DNA from 2 places in the Mesorhizobium sp. M7A.F.Ca.CA.002.04.1.1 genome. Region 1 is predicted to be linked to the other one. Evidence: riboswitches for the same ligand, from Rfam matches in the RefSeq annotation. Region 1 holds a riboswitch; the other holds the start of a gene.
What was found. Region 1 has a riboswitch for thiamine pyrophosphate ahead of thiC (phosphomethylpyrimidine synthase ThiC). Riboswitches for the same ligand answer to the same signal wherever they lie in the genome.
Positions count from the first base shown of each region.

Region 1 (8,843 bases):
CCCTGATCTGATGTAGAGCAGCTTCCAAGTGGGAATTAGCCCCCCATCGACCGGATCGGGCGACACGAACATGCGCTGAAGGCTTGGCGGAACGGCTACTGGGACCATGATGCTACTCGAATGCAAGATAGTGTCAGAACGTCCCGGGAAGGCTGCAGGCAGGGGATGTCAGGTCAATCAGCCTATAGATATGATACCGCCCATTCGCTGAGACTTCACGATGGGCATAGGAGGTGGGAATTCTTGCCTTGAGATGGACGCGGCTGTCGGAGCAGGCGAGCACGGCAGCAGCGATGGCCTGAACCTTCGGGCCGCTGACAAAAACGTTCACCACCGCACGCGAGCCGAACCCGTCGAGATACGTCTCGAAAGCATCGAGGTGGGCCATCAGCCCGAAAGCCTGGATGTCGCGAACTTCGCCATCTTCGAGCCGGTGGGTTTCACGTACCTTGGCCACCTGTTGATCGAGCAAAGCATCGATATGCGCATTCTTGTCGCTTCTTGGGACGAGGAGCGAGATCCGTTCCGGACTGACGATATCGATCAATCCGTAGAATACGTCGGCATCTCCTCCGATCCCCACGAGCAGGACTTTCTCTTCGCCCATTCCTCCGCTGCCTTGAAGATGAGGGACGGTGACGTATCGGTCCAAGCCGCTGGAAAAATCCTCTTTGCCGATCGCGTTCCCGTAGATACCTTCGGCGTACCCGAATTCGAGAGACTGAATCGACATTTTCTTGAATGCCACCGCAATCAGCCATTGGATGTAGATTCGCGGCATCGTCGAGCACTCGACGAAAACCTTCCGCAGGCTTCCTTCGTATGAGCCACATGAAGCGGCCATCTGAGTGAGCAGGTGATCGAGGAGATTGATGTTCTTCTGATACTCGATGGAAGGCTCGAGGGTGATCACAGTCACTTCGACGCCCCATCGGGTACCCATAGCGATGAGCTTTCGCCGGTTTTCTTCGACGGCTGGGACGTTCGCTTCCTTCAGAGCAAAGTCCAGAACCACGATCTTGCCGACCTTCAGGTCAAGATGGTTTTCGAACGCGGCGAAACGCGTTTCCCATCCAAGCGCGACGATCGCGATATCTGCCTCCATCGTTTCGCAGGTACCTGCATCTCTCGCCTTCTCGGTGACGGCCAGATGGCCGAAGACTCGATACTCGACAGTTGAAGCGGTCATTCGAGATCGCTCTCGAAAAGCGAGTGCTGGAATTCGGTCTTGAGTGCGGGCCGCGCGACGAGCTCCTTAAACACCGAGTCGGCCCAGTCTTCTGGGAGCCGATGCCTGGTAAAAAGCAGGTCGACCATCCGCGCCGCAGGGATTGTGTTGATTTCGTACGGGCCGCGATAGGAGAACCCGAAGTAAGGTGCAAATCGCCGATGCAATCTGATCATCATCTCCTTCGATGCGGGGTCGGCGCGGTCCACCTCAAAGTTGCCGGCGGCGGAGACCTCCCGGATAAACCCATCCCTTTCCGCCCGACGCAGGACCTCGTCCAGTTTTCCGCTGGGTTGCTCCAGTCGGTTCACCAGCGAGCGCATTTCCTTTAGATCAACCCTGAAAATGCCTCTCTCTGTCGTTCCTAGAGCATTTTCTTCGGCAAACTCTGTCTGGAGGCGAGCGGTCAGGTAACCCAACGCCCGCACCATGCGCACGCTCTCTTCTTCGTACGGATGTGAAAGCGCCTGAAGTCCATCAAGCTTCCGTTGAGAGGCGGCGTTCACAGCCTGTCTCTGCTGTTCGAGATGAATCTGTAAATCCGAGTTGATGAATTCCACCAGTTTTCGTGGATCACTGGAACTCGGAACACTGCGGCGGAAGATCTCTCCCATTATATCAAGGAAATCGCGTATACAGACGTCGCTCAATGATGTGATGATCTGGTGCCCTACGTACGGGTAGTCATGCAGACGCAGCATCTGGCACGCTTTCAGAAAAGCCCATCCCTGTTTCCGGGCGATCGACCTCTTCAGATTTGAAGCATCCGCCTTGCTCATGGGCCGGCGCTTAATTTCCGGGTTCATGAGCGCGAGCGCCAGCCCTTCGGCATAAGGGCGCGCTTTTCGATCAAGAAGGAATTGCTGCTGATCCGCCGTCCTCAAATTCACGGAGAGGAATTCACGTGCTGCATCAGCAAGTGCCACAAGCTCTTCTCTGCCCTCGGAATGACCCGATATGATAACCCGCTCGATGATGTCATTGACGGAAAGCCGCCCCAGCCGGTTTTTGAGCGAAAACGCGCTGAGCGCATCGTTGCGCTCGAGATCACTCCGCAGATGGTCAGGAAGCGCATAGTACAGCCGAAGCGACGACACGTTCTCGCACAGCGTGGCGAACTCCCTCGGATCGACTGAATCAAGATTCTCGACGTCCCGGTCAGCATTCGAGAGCGACTGGCCGGGTATGATCGTCCGGATCGTGTCGTAGAGGCCGCCGATGTAGGCGAGGACCCATTTCACGTTGCCGCGCGTCTTTCTCACCAAGGTGTTCAGGAACTGCTGTTGGAGCGGTGTCAGTGCTTCACAGTCGTCAATCAGTATCTTGAAGAAGGGCGCCCTGTCACCGGCGAAAGATGGGCCATTTAAAAGTGGAGTGATCGCGGTCGCGACCTTGTTAATGATCGCGCCAGGGTCTGTTGCTCTGAAGCCGGTCGCTCCGGCATCGGCGGCAAAGAAGAACGCGTTGAAGCATTCGTCGACGTACCGGGTTATCCCACCCCGCAGCTCATCGATGCTGAAGAAGTCGAGACGGGCAGGTTGGGGTATGAAGTGCAGCACTTCGCGATGCAGTGCCAGGGCGACGTCCCTATCTTCGGAGGCCCGGTATTTCAAGTGGCCGTCGCGTCTGAGCTGGCCGATGCTCTCGAGCAGGCGTTCGACTATCTTCAGCTCCAGATAGTGAGAGAAGATTACGAATTGCCGCGGGATCACGGCGGCCGTGTCGAAGCGTATCCGCTCCGGAATGAGGTTCAGAACGGCGTTGTCGATTAGGGGCGAGAATGTCTCATTGAGCTGGAAGAAGACGCCATACCAAGCGAGCTTGCCGACTTGGTCCGAGAGACTTTTGTCTTCAAGAATATGGACTGTGGAAAGCGAGCGAAGAATGCTGGTCTTGCCGCTGCCTCTCGTCCCTGCGACGAAGACCGGCTTGGCGGCGGCAGAAATCAACGCCGACTTCTGACTGAACCACAGTATCGGGCGGCTTTCGTACTCGATCCTGTTGGGGCCGAACGGATTCTCCATCGCTATTCGTCCCTTACCTTAATGCGCCAAGCCGAGTTTGCCTTGGTGAGGCCGTCTATCTCGATGAAGCGCGCCGCTTGGAGCATCAGAAGAGAGTCTTCCAGATCTAGCCCGAGCTCGGCGGAGGCAGCAATCTCAGTGATCTCGTCCCAGAAGAGTAACCCATTCCCGCGCCTGGTGGCATGGTCGCGCAGTCGGCGCAGCAGGTCAAACGTGTCGTTGTTCAGAAAGGCCTTGCCGTTGGACATGGTCGAAATAAAGCAATGTTCGCCTTCCATGACCGTCCCGTCGGCGACATTGGTGCGGTAGGGTATAAGTCGGATGCCGACGAGCTCTCCCTGATCGGTCGTGAAGAAGACGAGCTCATTGAAACCTGACTGTATCTCTGGTGCTGAGATGCAGATCAATTTGCCGTCCGGAAACCTTGGATCGTTGACGATCTCGACCGGATCAGCATGTATGTGTCCATGCAGGTAGACGATAGGCTTGTTGCCCTGCAGCAGCTGAGTTCTGACAAATCCGCTGTTGAGCATCTCCGCGTATGGCGTAATGCGCGGAGTCTTTTGTGGCAGCAGATTGTGATGGCCGATTATGATGCCGTAACGCATGTCGGGCTGCTGGAGCAATTCCTGTAGGCCTGCAAGCATCTCACGCGAGATGTATGGCGTGTCCATCTGACCGTAATACTCGTCGTCGGACGCCTCCTTGTCTGGATCGCTGGGAGGTGTCGCGGGCGAATGTCCCGAGATGTCCGGCGAGCCGAGATCTAGAGGCTCTGTAGAAGGACTGAGTGCCTCGAGACGATCACGAAGGAACGCGGGAAGGTTTTGAAGCTCCCAACTGCCTATCGCTGTGTTGACGAGGATGAAGTTTGCGCCTGCGGATCCTGTCGGAAGTCTGAAGTGCACGGGTTGGTCCACGGGAACGGTCTGCCAACCCAAGCGGGCGGCTAAACTCGCCATTTCGCTGAATTTCTCAGTCGGTCCAAGTTCGCGCGCGTCATCACGGTTCACATCGTGATTTCCCGGTACGAATATCAACGGAAGCGCCTTTGAACTGCGTCCCTGTGCGCGGCAGAGCAACGTGAAATGCTGGAATGCCGAAGCAATGAAGGTCTTGTCGCCACGGCTCGTGAAATCCCCCATGAAGGCGATCGAATCCAAGGGCTTCGAAGTCGTCAGCCGCCGAAGTTTCGTCAAGACGGCACGCAGCGAAGACGCGCGTAGCTTCTGCGTTATTTTCGGAGCGAACTTGCTATCCTTGGCATCGATGTTGCTAGAGGAAGGATGCCAGTCCGGATAGTGAATATCGCCTACTTGAAGGATTCGCACCCGCCGCATAACTCGCCCCCCTGCCGAGAGCCATAGACTAATCCGTTCGCTTTTGCCAAGCGCGAACGATCATCCGCAGTGTCCTTAACGAGGTAGCCTGCACTTTTCGAGAATTGCCACGGCGGCTATTTTTCGGCTGTGAAGCACACGAGACCCGTGACGTGAGACCCAGTTGCTCAATGCCCAGTTGCTCAATGAGCTTTCTTACGAATAAGGGAGAATTTCCGCGGCCGGACTATCTCTGAGCGAGCGTGCATGACTGCCAACGGAAGGTCTTGCACGCACCCTTGCGATCTTGAGCAATGGTCGCCATGACTTTCTTCTTGCAGGCTTTTGAGTGGCCCAGCCTGCGATCACCAGACCCCACCGATTCTAAAGAGCGTGGCAGATGGGATAGTCGAGGTTGCCCGTGCACAGTCACGCTCAGGGCTTGCGCCGCCCAGAGGACACGCTGAAAAGGCAGATTGGGGCGCAAGCACGCCATTCACGAGAGGTTCGACATGAAGACCATGCAAGAAAAAGACATTCCGGCATTCGTACAAGCAGTTGTGGACGCCGGCTGCAAAATTTGCGCGATTGGCAACTTGGGATACGTCTTTGGCGATGCTGATTTCACGCCAGCGCAACGGAGGGCCGTCGAGCCACAGCTGCGTAGGATTGCTGAAATCTACGGCGAACGCGATCATCTCATGAACGAGATAGCTGTATATCTGCGGTCGATCGGACGCCATGTCGAGGTTGAGCCGAAGACAGGTATTTCCTGATGGCCGTGATCGCGAGAAGCCGTCTTCCAACCTCTGAATCCTAAAGGAGGTGACCCCCAAGGCCGTTCGTCACCTTCGACCAGAATAACCACATCCGTGACCGCCTGAGCTACTTGGTCGATACGCGCACATGGCCAATACAGTTTCTCCATCCTTCACGAAGCGAATGAGGCTTTGGCCATTCAGCCCCGGTCTACGGGGCGTGACTTGTCCCCGATGCATGCGCGAGCTCTCCGCCCGGCTGGCCGCCGGTCGTCGCCACCGGCCGAAGGCGCCCGAATGCGCTTGACAAGATAGCGTCAGCCCGTTCAACCTAAGGCATTCACCAGGGGAGTCCCGGCAAGGGGCTGAGATACTGCTGGCTTTCGCGGCGCAGTGACCCGTTGAACCTGATCCAGTTCATACTGGCGTAGGGACGGTGCAAGCGCTTTGCGGGAGTTTACGCCCGAGGTCCTGTTGCAGCAGGTCTACAGAAGCGTCTTTTCATCCTTCCGGCACAGAACTGGGTCTCCAATGCATGAGCAAAGGAGCCTCACGATGAATGCCCTCACCCCCGCCGTATCGACGGGACCACTGCCCGCCTCGCGGAAAATCCACAAGCCCGGCGTCCTCTACCCGCAGATCAGGGTGCCGATGCGCGAGATTTCCGTCCATCCGACGGCCGGCGAACCGCCCGTCACCGTCTACGATCCGTCCGGCCCCTACACCGATCCATCAGTCGAAACCAGCATCGAAAAAGGCCTTGCCCGGCTTCGCCACGAATGGGTCACGGCGCGTGGCGATGTCGAAGCCTATGACGGCCGCCACGTCCGGCCGGAAGACAATGGATTCGCCACCGGCGAGCGCCTGACACCGGAATTTCCGATACGCAATCGGCCGCTCAAGGCCAAGCAGGGCAAGGCGGTGACCCAACTTGCCTATGCGCGCGCCGGCATCATCACGCCAGAAATGGAGTTCGTAGCCATCCGCGAGAATCTCGGCCGCGAGGTGATGCGCGGCAAGCTGCAACGCGACGGCGAAGCCTTCGGCGCGGCGATCCCAGATTTCGTCACACCCGAATTCGTGCGCGACGAGGTGGCGCGCGGGCGCGCAATCATTCCCGCCAACATCAATCATCCCGAGAGCGAGCCGATGATCATCGGTCGCAATTTTCTGGTCAAGATCAACGCCAACATCGGTAACTCGGCTGTCACATCGTCGATGGCCGAAGAGGTCGAAAAAATGGTCTGGGCTATCCGCTGGGGCGCGGACACGGTGATGGACCTGTCGACCGGCCGCAACATCCACAACATCCGCGACTGGATCGTGCGCAATGCGCCGGTGCCGATCGGTACGGTGCCGCTCTATCAGGCGCTGGAAAAGGTCAACGGCATCGCCGAGGATCTGAACTGGGAGGTCTACCGCGACACGCTGATCGAGCAGGCCGAGCAAGGCGTCGACTATTTCACCATCCACGCCGGCGTGCGGCTGCACTACATCCCGCTGACCGTCGACCGGGTCACGGGCATCGTCTCGCGCGGCGGCTCGATCATGGCCAAATGGTGCCTGCACCATCACCGGGAGAGCTTCCTCTACGAGCATTTCGAGGAGATCTGCGACATCGCCAGAGCCTATGACGTCTCCTTCTCGCTCGGCGACGGCCTTCGTCCCGGTTCAATCGCCGATGCGAACGACGCGGCGCAATTCGCCGAACTGGAAACACTTGGAGAACTCACCAAGATTGCCTGGGCAAAGGACTGCCAGGTGATGATCGAAGGCCCGGGCCATGTCCCCATGCACAAGATCAAGCAGAACATGGACAAGCAGCTCGCAGTGTGCGGTGAGGCGCCGTTCTACACGTTGGGGCCGCTGACGACCGACATCGCGCCGGGCTATGACCACATCACCTCAGGGATAGGTGCCGCCATGATAGGCTGGTTCGGCACCGCAATGCTTTGCTACGTCACGCCGAAAGAGCATCTCGGCCTTCCCGACCGCAACGACGTCAAGATTGGCGTGATCACCTACAAGATAGCCGCCCATGCAGCCGATCTGGCGAAGGGCCATCCGGCAGCGAAAACCAGGGATGATGCCCTTTCGCGCGCGCGCTTCGAGTTCCGCTGGGAGGACCAGTTCAACCTGTCGCTCGACCCCGAAACCGCACGGTCCTTCCACGACCAGACCTTGCCCAAGGAGGCGCACAAGCTGGCACATTTTTGTTCGATGTGCGGGCCGAAATTCTGCTCCATGCGCATTTCCCACGACATCCGTGCCGAGGCCCAGAAGGAAGGCATGGCGGCAATGGCGGCAAAATACCGGGAGGGCGGCGATCTCTACATGCAGGCGGACGAGACTGGCGTACCGGTCGTGCCAGAGGCTCCCAAACCATCATGAGGGTGCTCGTCAAAGGGGCCGGCGTTGCCGGCCTCACCGTCGCTTTCGAACTCGCCGCCCGCGGCGCGACGGTCACCGTCGCCGAGATGCGGCATGGCCTTGGTGGCAACGCGTCGTGGTTCGCCGGCGGCATGCTGGCGCCATGGTGCGAGCGCGAAAGCGCGGAGCAGCCGGTGCTGGATCTCGGACGCGATGCTGCCGACTGGTGGGATGCGGTGCTGTCGGGTCAGGTGACACGGGCCGGGACATTGGTCGTGGCCGCGCCGCGTGATGCCGGTGAGCTTGACCGGTTCGCCAGTCGCACGTCAGGGCATCGGCGCGTCGATGAAAACGAAATTGCGCTCCTGGAACCCGACCTCGCCGGCCGCTTCCGGCGTGGATTGCTCTTCCCCGACGAGGCTCACCTCGACCCACGCCCGGCGATGGCGGCACTTCATGACAAGCTTGCGACCATGGGTGTCAAATTCCACTTCGGCTGCGACGCCCGGCCTGTTTCGGGATTCGCCCGTCAGATAGACTGCATGGGAATGGCAGCGGCCGATGACAGGCTGCGCGGTGTTCGCGGCGAAATGCTGATCCTTCGCACGCCTGATGTCTCGCTGTCGCGGCCGGTCCGTTTGCTTCATCCACGCTTTCCGCTTTATGCCGTGCCGCGCACCGATCACCGTTTCATGATCGGAGCGACGATGATTGAAAGCCAGAGCGCCGGACCGGTGACGGCGCGTTCCATGATGGAGCTGCTGGGCGCCGCCCATGCCCTCCATCCGGCCTTTGGTGAGGCCGAGATCGTTGAAACCGGTGTGGGTGTCCGTCCGGCATTTCCCGACAATTTGCCACGCGTCGAAACAGACGGTGAGATCATCGCGATCAACGGTCTTTATCGTCACGGTTTTCTCCTCGCCCCCGCCATGGCGCGCCAGGCTGCCGACCTGGTTTTCAGTCAAGACAGAACCAAGGAGCATGCTCATGAAACTGATGGTCAACGGCGAGGCGCGTGAGATTGCCGCCACCACGCTGGCCGAGTTGCTTGCCGCGCTCGACTATGAGGGCGATTGGCTCGCCACCGCCGTCAACAGCGACCTCGTGCACAAAGCCAACCGCGCGGAGTTCCAGTTGAGCGACG
Region 1 covers NZ_RZPL01000136.1:510-9,352, forward strand. The annotation lists gene ENZ75_RS09925 (hypothetical protein) at 134-1,189, opposite strand; gene ENZ75_RS09930 (hypothetical protein) at 1,186-3,252, opposite strand; gene ENZ75_RS09935 (metallophosphoesterase) at 3,255-4,592, opposite strand; gene ENZ75_RS09940 (hypothetical protein) at 5,084-5,347, shown strand; TPP riboswitch at 5,665-5,781, shown strand; gene thiC (phosphomethylpyrimidine synthase ThiC) at 5,885-7,720, shown strand; gene thiO (glycine oxidase ThiO) at 7,717-8,718, shown strand; gene thiS (sulfur carrier protein ThiS) at 8,687-8,843, shown strand, end outside.

Region 2 (3,687 bases), on a different contig from region 1:
GCGCGATCAGTGGGTGGTGGCTCATCGCTCCCGCTTTTATTATATCGGCGTCCAGATGGCTGGGCTCTGCGGCTTTCTTCTGGTGCTGGCGATATCAGGGCTGCTGCGGCGCTCGCCCGCGCCGCAAAAGCCCGTCGGGCGCGGCACGCTGGTCTATCTCTTGTGGATGGGGGTTGGCCCGGCGATCCTCGTCATGGTGGCGTCCCTGTTCACCGGCGCCGGCGAGGCCTGGGGCGCGCCGATGTACAATCTTGCTGGCGTTGTGGCGCTCGCCTTGCTGGGCCATCGCCTCGGCGCCATCGAGATGCGAAAGCTGGCGATCTGCGCGCTCATCTCCATTGTCGGCATATCCGGTGCCTATGCGGGCATCCGCTGGACGAAATGCAATCTGCGTGGGCGCATGGACGCCGTCTGCTGGCCGGCGCAAAAGATCTCGGATGAGGCAGAGGCTGTCTGGCACGCTGCGACGCCCGATCGGCTCGACATCGTCGGCGGCCATGCCCTTATTGCGCCGCTGGCGGGCCTCAATGCCTATGACAAGCCGTCGATCTTCACCGAACTGAACATGCAGTACGCCCCCTGGATCACCAAGGAGCGGCTGCGCGAGCATGGCATATTGCTGGTCTGGCCCGGGCGCGATGTGCCATCTTATCTGCAGGCGTGGGTGGGCGACATCCCGATCAAAACCGTTCTTTTCGACTGGTCGCTCAAGGCGCCGCCGGTGGCGATCAGCTTCGCAGCCATTCCGCCTGGCGCGCGGCAGTTGCCGGGTGCTATCGACGGCCTCGCCCGACCGAGCAACTGAAGCAGATCCGCCGGTCCGCTGGACGAAGCAGGTGACAATGCCCATCTATGTCCAGACAAACTTGCCTTTGAGGAGACGTGATATGGCGACTTCGACCGAACGCGCAGTCCTTGCCGGTGGCTGCTTCTGGGGTATGCAGGATTTGATACGGCGCTATCCCGGCGTCATTTCCACCCGTGTTGGCTACAGCGGCGGCGACGTGCCCAACGCCACCTACCGCAACCACGGCAGCCATGCCGAAGCCATCGAGATCAATTTCGATCCGGCCATCATAAGCTATCGCACGCTGCTGGAACGCTTTTTCCAGATCCACGATCCGACGACCCGCAACCGCCAGGGCAACGATGTCGGGACGAGTTATCGCTCGGCGATCTATTACACCAGCGACGAACAGAAGCGCATCGCCGAGGACACGATCGCCGATGTCGATGCCTCGGGCCTGTGGCCGGGCAAGGTCGTCACCGAAGTCGCACCCGTTGGCCCCTTCTGGGAAGCCGAGCCCGAGCATCAGGACTATCTGGAGAAATACCCCAACGGATACACCTGCCACTTCGTCAGGCCGGGGTGGAAGCTGCCGGTTCGGGAAAAAGCGGTGCCGTAGATACACTGATACGACAGGATTTGAGAAGCCGCGGAGCGCTCGCTCCGCGGCTTCTTTTCATTGCAATTCCTACTTGCCGCAATGGTTGTCATTAACTGTCGGCGCGGTGGTGCCCGGCGACGTTCCACTGGCATCGGGCTGTGCGCCCTGCGGATGGGCAGGGCAATTTTCATCCGCGTTTGAATTCGTGGCGCCCGGTGCTACCGTCGTACTGTTGGTCGTGCCGGGGTCTACCGTGTTCGGCGAAGCCGGCGTATTTGGGTCGACGGTGACCGACTTGCCGCTGCCGCCGGATCCGTCGGTGCCGCTTGTGCCATTGCTCTGCGCCATGGCCGATGTCGCCAGGCCAATGGTGAGCGCCGAAGCTGCGAGGATTTTCATGAACATGGTTTGTCTCCATTGTCTGTGAACTCGTCGCGTAGCGACTGGTGGGACAACCTCGCGGCCTGGTGAAGGTTCCCGATAAATTCTCGCGCCGGCAGAGCCAACCGCTCCCGCCCTGGCGCAATGCTTTTGGCGCAGTGCGATAAAAAAAACGGCTTTTCCTTCAACTCGAATGATGCTTTAAGGCGCACATCCACAGGGGTGCTCCGTACGGTCGGGGCTGAGACGGGGGCGGCAAGCCCACAGACCCTAGAAGCTGATCTGGGTAATACCAGCGGAGCGAGGCGGGCGATGTTTTCAGGCGCACAGATTTCCCTATATCCCATGACCGACGATTTCGTCGGTGTCATCCTTGGCGCGCTCGGTGCGCTCGATCCCTGGCGCGACAAACTCAGGATCGAGACCGACGACATCTCGACCTTGCTGATCGGGCCGCCCGAAGTGCTGTTTCCTGCCATGCGCGACCTCTTCGTGGCGGCGGCACGCAGCGGCAAACATTGCGTGTTGTCGGCCACCATCTCGCGCGGCTGCCCTGGCGAGCCGGACGATCCGATCTGCCGCTCCGATGCGTTTGGCGGGCCCGTCGGTCCACTCGGCCCCCGCAAGGACGCGGCCATCGCGGCGGTGCGCAATGCTGCTGCCACCGGCCAGCCGGCGGCGGCGCAGTTCTCGCTCTATGTGATGGGCACAGACGACCACATGGACGAGATCTACGGCTGCATAGACTTTCTCAAGCAGTCCGGCGTCTATGAGCGCTCCAAACATTTCTGCACGAAACTGCGCGGTGATGCCGGTGCGATCTTTTCGGCGCTGGACGAGGCTTTCTGCCGTTTCGGACCAGGCGCTGGCCACGTAACCCTCGACGTCACGGTCTCGGCCAACAGCCCGTCGGCCGTCTGAAGCCGCGCCGCTCTCGCGGCCGTCAAAGGTTATCTCCCGTGGTCTCATCATCAGTCGCTTCGCGCCCGATCGCGAGCTTTCTCGTCAAGGCAATGCCGGCCATGATCTCGGCCGGTTTGCTCCTGCTGGCGTGGGAGCTTTATGCCACCTATTCCGGCATCAGGGCCACGATACTGCCGGCGCCGTCACGCGTCTTCGAGCAAGCGATGCTCAATCGCGAGGCGCTGGCCGACAATGCCGTTCCGACCATCCGTGCCACGCTTCTTGGCTTTGCCTGTTCGCTCAGCGCCGCCTTCGTGCTGTCGATGCTGGTCGACTTCTTCCAGCCGCTGCGGCGTGCGTTGTTTCCCGTCTTCATCGTCAGCCAGACCTTGCCGCTGGTGGCGGTCGCGCCGCTGGTGGTGCTGTGGTTCGGCTTCGGGCTGGCGCCCAAGATCATGCTGGTGGCGCTGGTCACCTTTTTTCCGATGCTGGTTGCATTGGTCGAAGGCTATGAGGCGACCGAGGCCGAGATCGGGCAAATGCTGCGCGCCATGGGGGCAGGGCGCTGGCGCATCTTCCTGCTGGCGCGGCTGCCTTCGGCGCTGCCTTACTTCTTTGCCGGGTTGAGGATCTCCATCACCTATGCGGTGGTCGGCGCCATCTTCGCTGAATATGCCGGTGCCGCGAAGGGTCTGGGCATCTACATGCTCAACGCCAAAAACAATTTCCGTCCTGATCTGGTTCTTGCCGCCGTCGGTGTCAGCGCGGCGCTGACCCTTGTCCTGTTCGGGTTGACCGTGTTGCTGCAGCGCCTTGCCATGCCCTGGGAGCGAGCCGACAGGGAAACTGCCGGGAAGGGGGCCTGGCGATGAGCCGGCTCGAACTGCGGCATGTGCACAAGGCGTTCGGTGGGCTCGACGTGCTGGCCGATATTTCGCTCAGCGTCGGCGCTGGTGAGTTCGTCTCGATCCTTGGACCCTCGGGTGCCGGCAAGTCGACGCTGTTCCAGCTTCTG
Region 2 covers NZ_RZPL01000084.1:77-3,763, forward strand. The annotation lists partial or broken gene ENZ75_RS06900 (glycosyltransferase family 39 protein) at 1-805, shown strand, start outside; gene msrA (peptide-methionine (S)-S-oxide reductase MsrA) at 888-1,406, shown strand; gene ENZ75_RS06910 (hypothetical protein) at 1,476-1,793, opposite strand; TPP riboswitch at 1,978-2,091, shown strand; gene ENZ75_RS06915 (YkoF family thiamine/hydroxymethylpyrimidine-binding protein) at 2,082-2,690, shown strand; gene ENZ75_RS06920 (ABC transporter permease) at 2,783-3,544, shown strand; gene ENZ75_RS06925 (ABC transporter ATP-binding protein) at 3,541-3,687, shown strand, end outside.
Region 2: linked by a shared signal. The riboswitch ahead of ENZ75_RS06915 (YkoF family thiamine/hydroxymethylpyrimidine-binding protein) and the one ahead of thiC (phosphomethylpyrimidine synthase ThiC) in region 1 are both predicted to bind thiamine pyrophosphate.